DNA from 2 places in the Clostridioides sp. LIBA-6622 genome. Region 1 is predicted to be linked to the other one. Evidence: riboswitches for the same ligand, from Rfam matches in the RefSeq annotation. Region 1 holds a riboswitch; the other holds the start of a gene.
What was found. A riboswitch is a leader RNA that binds a small molecule or an ion and turns the genes downstream of it on or off. The one in region 1 is predicted to bind lysine.

Region 1 (4,100 bases):
TTTTTGGTGATATAGTTTTTTCAATTATATAGTCAGTTAAATGCCCTTTACCCGTAGCTGCCAAACTACCATATAATATTGCTCTAAAACTTTCTGCATTTGGGTTTTCATTTTTAAATCTTTCTGCTGCTCTTTGTGGTCCCATAGTATGAGAACTTGAAGGCCCACTTCCTATTTTAAAAAGTTCCTTTAAAGTATCCATATTATTCCTCCTAAATTTACGGTATTATTGCTTATTATTAGATTTTACGCACATATTTATTATAACCTAAATATATTAATTATTAGTTATTAAATTCGCATAAAATTTATTTTTTATTTCCATTTTGGTATATTTTATTAAATTAATATGCATATTTTGAGAATAAAACATTTATTTCAAATTTTTGTAATATTAATATAATATAAATATCTTATTTAAACAGTTAAGATATTAACTATACCTATTAAAATTAATTAATTTGTACTATAATTATTATTGTACTTAAAAAATTAAATTTAGATAAAAAAGGAGATTTGATTATATGTTATTTAAAGGTTCTGCTGTTGCTTTAGTTACCCCATTTACAGAGGATAATAATGTCAACTTCGAAAAATTAGGTGAATTAATCGAATACCACATTGAGAATGACACAGATGCACTAGTTGTTTGTGGAACAACAGGTGAGGCAACTACTATGAGTGAATCTGAAATTTTTGCTGTAATAAAATATACAGTTGAAAAAGTTAACAAAAGAATACCTGTCATTGCAGGTACTGGTTCAAACAATACTATGTTGTCTGTTCATATGAGTCAAGAAGCTGAAAAATTAGGAGTGGATGGTCTTTTAATAATAACTCCTTACTATAATAAGACTAATGAAAAAGGTCTTAAACTTCACTTTGAAACAATAGCAAATAGTGTTAAGTTACCAATTATTTTATACAATGTACCTGGAAGAACTAAAGTAAACATAAAGCCAACTGTTGTGGCTGAACTTGCTAAAATAGATAATATAGTTGCTGTAAAGGAAGCAAGTGGAGATTTGGCTCAAGTTGCGGAAATAGCTAAATTAGTACCTAAAGACTTTGCTATATACTCCGGTAATGATGATACCATACTACCATTATTATCATTAGGTGGAAGTGGTGTTATCTCTGTACTTGCTAACATCTGTCCTAAGGAAACACATGACTTAGTAACTAAATTCTTTAAAGGTGATATTGAAGGCTCAAAAAAATTACAACTTGATATGGATGCTTTAATTGCTGCCTTATTTATAGAAGTAAATCCAGTACCAGTTAAAACTGCCATGAATATTTTAGGTTTTAATGTTGGAGATTTAAGACTTCCTCTAGCTGAAATGGAGGAAACTAATCTTAATGTATTAAAACAAGAATTGACAAATTCTGGATTTAAATTTTAGCAATATTTATATAAATAAGTTGATTTTTTCTTAAATATGTATTATTATTAGAATAATCAAATTTTAATATCCTATTAACCTAGGGTAGAGGTAGCTGTAACTAAGAGTATCCAATAGTAGCTGGCAGGCGTTAATGATTGGAAAAAGGATTTACAGCCGAAGAAAATATTTCTTGCAATTATATTTTCTGGGATTACACATAATATGTGTAATACTGTCACTTATATTATAAGTGATGAGCTACAGGGTTTACTTTGAGTGATAAATTAGACGTACAAAGTATACCTTTGTACGTTTTTTGTATATAATTAAAGTTGTTAATATAATATTAAAGTTTTTAGATATAAAAAAATATTAACATATCTTACTTGTATAACTAAAATCAAATAAAACAATGTTTTAATAATTTAAAATTGGGGTGAATTTATATGAAAAAAGTAAACGTGGCGATAGTTGGTGCTACTGGAATGGTAGGTAGAACATTTTTAAAAGTATTAGAAGAAAGAAATTTTCCAATAGAAAATCTATTTTTATTCTCTTCTTCTAAATCAGCTGGTTCTAAAGTAACATTTTGTGGTAAAGAATATATAGTAGAAGAATTAAAGGAAACTTCATTTACTGATAGAGGTATACAAATAGCATTATTCTCTGCTGGAGGAAGTATTAGTGAGAAGTATGCTCCAATAGCAGCATCAAATGGAATCTTAGTAGTAGATAATTCTAGTCACTGGAGAATGGACCCAGATGTTCCTTTAGTAGTTCCTGAAGTAAATCCTGAAGCAATAAAAGAACATAAGGGCATAATAGCTAATCCTAACTGCTCTACTATACAAGCTATGGTTCCTCTTAAGCCACTTGATGATAAGTACAAAATTAAGAGAGTTGTATACTCTACTTACCAAGCTGTATCTGGTTCTGGTGTTAAAGGTGTTGAAGATTTAGAGAAAGGAATGAACGGTAATCCTACTGGATTCTACCCTCATCAAATATCTTACAATTGTCTTCCTCATATAGATTCATTTACTGAAAATGGATATACTAAGGAAGAAATGAAAATGGTAAATGAAACTATGAAAATACTTGGTAACTACGACTTAAAAATAACTGCAACTACTGTAAGAGTTCCAGTAAGAAATGGTCATAGTGAATCTATAAATGTTGAATTTAATAATCCATTTGAATTAGAAGATTTAGTGAAAACACTTGAAGAAGCTCCAGGTGTTGTAGTAGTTGATAATCCTGCTAAAAATGAATATCCAACTGCTGTAGAATTTGACAATAGAGATGAAGTATTTGTCGGAAGAATAAGAAGAGACTTCAGTGTTGACAATGGTGTAAATCTTTGGGTTGTAGCTGACAATATCAGAAAAGGTGCTGCAACTAATGCAATTCAAATAGCTGAAATGGCTTTATCATACGATTTAGTATAATATACAAACTTGTATAAATATATAATTTTGTAAAATATTAATAATAACACAAAAATAAGCATTAGAAGTAACTGTAATATAAAACACAAAAATAAAAAAGAGGGGATTGATTTTATATGATATTTAAAGGTTCTGCTGTTGCTCTAGTTACACCATTTACAAAGGATAACAAAGTTGATTTTGACAAATTAGGTGAATTGGTTGAGTACCAGATAGCTAATGGTACTGATGCTATAGTATCTTGTGGTACTACTGGTGAAGCTAATACTATGACTGATGAAGAACAACTTGCTACTATTAAGTATGTTGTAGAAAAAGTTAATAAAAGAGTTCCTGTTATAGCTGGAAGTGGTTCTAATGATACTATGCACTCAGTTAATCTAAGCCAGGAAGCTGAAAAATTAGGAGTAGATGCTCTATTAATCATAACTCCTTATTACAATAAAGCTAATAAAGCTGGGCTTAAACGTCACTTTGAAACAATAGCTAACAGTGTCAAACTTCCAATTATACTTTACAATGTCCCTGGAAGAACTTGTGTAAATATAAGTCCTAGCCTTATAGTTGAACTTGCTAAAATAGATAATATAGTCGCTGTAAAAGAAGCTAGTGGAGACCTAGGACAGGTTGCAGAAATAGCTAGTTTAGTTCCAGATGACTTTGCTATCTACTCTGGTAACGATGATACTATACTTCCTTTATTATCTTTAGGAGGTCAAGGAGTTATATCAGTACTTGCTAATGTTTGCCCTCAAGAAACTCACGATTTAGTAGCCAAATTCTTTGAAGGTGATATAGAAGGCTCTAGAAAATTACAACTTGGTATGGATGCTCTAATAGCAGCGTTATTTATAGAAGTAAATCCTATACCAGTTAAGACTGCAATGAATTTACTAGGATTCAATGTTGGAGATTTAAGATTACCTCTAGCAGAAATGGACCCAGCAAATTTAGAAGTATTAAAGAAAGAATTAGTTAACTTTGGACTAAAAGTTAATGCATAGTAAAAATTGATGCATGGTAAAAAATAAGTTTGGTCAAAAGTTAGCCCTTAATCATAGGAGGAAATTATGTTAAAAGTTATAGCAACTGGTTATGATGGAAAAATGGGTAAGATTTTAGCCGATACTATAAGAGAAGATAGTGAATTAGAATTGGTATGTGTTGCAGCTAGAGGTATGGATAGTTGTGAAGGCGACCTTAAAATCTATGAAGATATGAGCACTATAGTTGAAAATGTTGATGTAGTTATAGACTTTTCTCA
Region 2 (4,100 bases), 2.0 Mb from region 1:
AAAATTTTATACTAGTTATTATACCTTTATCAACATTTAGATTAAATTCAACATTTCCACCAGTATATTTTAATTCATTTGAAAGAGTATATTTTGGTGAATTACCAAAGTTCCAGTCCCATGTTTCATATTTTAACTTAGTAAGTCTCTCTATTTGCTCGATGTCATATTCACTTAAATAATAGTTAGTATTATCAGTATTAGTCTTAGAAAGATAATTCATTATTGCACTCTTAAATTCTAGAATATCCATTTTAGATTGTAGATGTTCACTTATATTAGTTACACGAGATTTTACAGATTTTATGCCCTTTCCTTCAAATTTTATAGGTTTTACTTTTAGAGCTTTTGAAAGGTCATTTATTTCAGATGAAAATAGCAGTGTACCATGATGCATTACCTTATTTTTGTAGTTGTATTGAGCATTTCCAGAAAACTTCTTGCCATCTATAAGAAGGTCATTTCTTCCAGAAAATTCAGCATTTACATCTAATGTTTTAAGTAAATCTATTATTGGTTGAGTGAATCTTCTGAAATCACTAAAGCTATTATTATTGCAGGCTATAAATGTAAAATTTATATTTCCTAAATCATGAAATACAGCTCCACCACCAGATTGTCTTCTAACAACAGGTATAGAATTTTCTTTTATATATTCTAAATTTATTTCAGAAAGTGTATTTTGGTTTTTTCCAACAATTATAGAAGGTTCATTCCTCCATAAAATAAATAAGTCTTCGTCAAAATTTTTTAGAAGATATTCTTCCATTGCTAAATTGAAGTAAGGGTTTGTCTTTTCATTGTAAATTAGTAACATTAAAGTAATTCCTCCATATAATTGATAAAATTTTTTTGTTATTCTTAGTACAATTAATTTTATAATTCGACAATAATATAAAAAGTCCTTTAAATTAGAAGATAATCATATATTAGTAGAAATGTATATTAAATATAATCAGAAAAATATGGTATTTTATATAAAAAATAAAAAGGAATTTTAAAAACTGCCTTGCAAAGTTTAAATAAATAATATATACTCAAAATATACTTAATAAAAGTGAATAGAAGGGTAGAGGCGCAATAATCTATCAGTACTAATAATGAGTTAAGCACAGAGATTTATTAGGAAAGGAGATATTGCCGAAGTTTTATAATCAATGCTTTAAGATTATATTGCTGGGGGTACATAGAAAATGTGTACAACTGTCACAGGTTTATTTGTGGTGAGCTATCATTTAAGGAATTATATTATATTTATTTTTAATATCATTGATGTATTGTAATTTTCAAGCCTTGAGTGTTTAGCACTTAAGGCTTTTTTTATTTTATCAAATACCCTGTATAATTCACAAAACAAAAAAAGAGAGGGAGATTTATATGAAAAACAAAAAAATTAATATTATTTTTCTGACGACAATTATGTTTATAATGTCAACAGTAATGGTTTTTGCGGAGGAAGATATAGACACTATTGCACTAGCGAATGCAGAAAAATTTGGAATCTTAACTTTAATACCACCATTAGTTGCTATAATACTTGCATTTATAACTAAAAACGTAATAATTTCTTTACTTATAGGGATTCTTTCTGGTAGCTTTATAATTAAAGCTAGTGGGATAAATGTGTTTGCTACATTTATACAAGCATTTTTAGATTTAGTTGATAGAGCTTTGGTATCGTTATCAGACCCGTGGAATGCAGGTATAATACTACAAGTTCTAGCAATTGGAGGAGTGATAAATCTTGTTGCAAAAATGGGAGGAGCTAAGGCTATAGCTGAAGCACTTGCCAAAAGAGCAAAATCAGCAAAAGGTACACAAATTATAACATGGTTTTTGGGTCTTTTAGTATTCTTTGATGATTATGCCAATTCGTTAATAGTAGGGCCTATGATGAGACCTGTTGCAGATAAAATGAAAATATCAAGAGAAAAATTGTCCTTTATAATAGATGCTACAGCAGCACCAGTTGCTGGATTAGCTATAATATCTACATGGATAGGTCTTGAAGTTGGTTTAATACATGATGCTTTTGAAAGTATAAGTGTGGATGTTGATGCGTTTGGTATATTTTTAAATACAATACCATTTAGATTTTATAATATATTAATATTAGCATTTATTGTAATATCAGCATTATTATTAAAAGAATTTGGACCAATGAGAAAAGCAGAGATAAAATCTAGAAGCAGAAAAGTTGGTACAGACCTTGATGAAGGTGTAGAAGAATTAGATGATTTAGCTCCAAAAAATGGAGTAAAATTGAGTGTGTGGAATGCTATAATTCCAATAGGGACATTAATAGTAGTTGCTCTAGCATCATTCTATTACAGTGGATATACATCTATAATGGGTGGTGAAGATAAAGCTTTAATACAATTATTTACAAATTCACCATATTCTTTTGAGGCAATAAAAGAAGCTTTTAGTGCATCTGATGCATCTAGAGCATTATTCCAATCTGCACTTGTTGCAAGTTTAGTTGCTATTATAATGGCTATAGTTAAAAAGATTTTTACAGTGTCAGAAGCAATTGATGTTTGGATAGATGGAATGAAAAGCTTAGTAATCACTGGTGTAATATTAATACTTGCATGGTCATTAAGTTCAGTAATAAAAGAATTAGGTACAGCTAAGTTTTTAATACACTTATTATCAGGTTCATTACCTCCATTCTTATTGCCAAGTTTAATATTTGGTTTAGGAGCAATAATATCTTTTGCTACTGGAACAGCTTATGGAACAATGGGTATACTTATGCCACTTGCAATACCACTAGCATACTCACTAAATCCTGATATGTCTTATGTAATAGTAAGTACAAGTGCAGTTTTAACAGGTGCAATATTTGGAGACCATTGTTCTCCAATTTCAGATACAACAATACTTTCTTCAATGGGAGCTGGCTGTAATCATATAGACCATGTTAATACTCAAATGCCATATGCTATATTTACAGCAGTAATCACTATTGTATTTGGATATATACCAGCTGGCTTTGGACTGCCAATATATATAGTGTTACCATTGGCTATAGTGGCTGTGTTTGTTGGTATTCAAATAATTGGTAAGAGAGTTGATGAAGCAGAGATAGAACTTGCAGAATAAGGATATAAATAAATTTCACCTTTTATTATCATTGTTTTGTTAGTTTTTAGATAATATTAAAAAGTTATTGAAAATAATAGCGAAATATAGTAAAATAAAAGAGTGATAAGCGGATGTGGCGGAATTGGCAGACGCACTAGACTTAGGATCTAGCGCCATTGGCGTGGGGGTTCGACTCCCTTCATCCGCATTATACAGTACTTAGTTGTGCTGAAAAAAACTGGGGTTGCTGGCTTTCGGAGTGGGCTATCCCGTTTTTATTTTTTGATAAATAAATCAAATATAAAAGCACATTGAGTGTTTTCAAATTAGAAGATACATGTAATATACAATTGTCTATACCCAAAATGCCCACCTTACACCAAATCTATCTTCAAATCTTACAGTGCATGGACTGTAATCTGTGGATTGTATTGGGTTAATTGTAATACTTTCAAACTCCATGTTTGAATAAGCTCTTTTTAGCTCATCTTCGTTATCAAATTGGAGGCATAACTGATATCCTCCAGACCTTGAAACTCCATCACTATTGCCAAAATCATTTAGTATGAGCAATTCATCATGAATTGTCAGTTCTGCATGAACAACAAGATTTGAATTGGAATCTTCAATGAGTGTTTTAACATCAGCATATAGAGTGTTCTTATATAACTCTATCGCCTCCTTACAATTTCCGTTAAAATATATATGCGTTGCCAGCATTAAAATTCCTCCTGTATTTTATATTACACTATCATTCACATTATCTGAATAAATGTTATTTGTATTATAACATAACTAGTTGAAAAAGGATATTGACAGTCCCATGTCGATAACCTGAAAGCATATTTAATGCTTTTTTGCTGTTTAAAAGTGTGTATAAATATAAATTTGTTAATGAGAAAAAATCTTATTTTTCACAAAGATAAAGTTGCAAACGATTCTATTGTATGTATAAATATATCTTTAACATAATATAGTAAATTACAATATAACTTTACTTTTAGTGTTTT

Region 2: another riboswitch for lysine. It lies ahead of ACTG47_RS08340 (Na+/H+ antiporter NhaC family protein); the one in region 1 lies ahead of ACTG47_RS17400 (aspartate-semialdehyde dehydrogenase).

Annotation. Positions count from the first base shown of each region.
Region 1 covers NZ_CP196998.1:3,723,557-3,727,656, forward strand. Annotated here, with positions in the region: gene ACTG47_RS17390 (L-serine ammonia-lyase) at 1-202, opposite strand, end outside; gene dapA (4-hydroxy-tetrahydrodipicolinate synthase) at 525-1,406, shown strand; lysine riboswitch at 1,484-1,657, shown strand; gene ACTG47_RS17400 (aspartate-semialdehyde dehydrogenase) at 1,835-2,836, shown strand; gene dapA (4-hydroxy-tetrahydrodipicolinate synthase) at 2,953-3,840, shown strand; gene dapB (4-hydroxy-tetrahydrodipicolinate reductase) at 3,907-4,100, shown strand, end outside.
Region 2 covers NZ_CP196998.1:1,751,462-1,755,561, forward strand. Annotated here, with positions in the region: gene lplA (lipoate--protein ligase) at 1-817, opposite strand, end outside; lysine riboswitch at 1,063-1,239, shown strand; gene ACTG47_RS08340 (Na+/H+ antiporter NhaC family protein) at 1,378-3,108, shown strand; tRNA gene ACTG47_RS08345 (tRNA-Leu) at 3,218-3,298, shown strand; gene ACTG47_RS08350 (VOC family protein) at 3,445-3,810, opposite strand.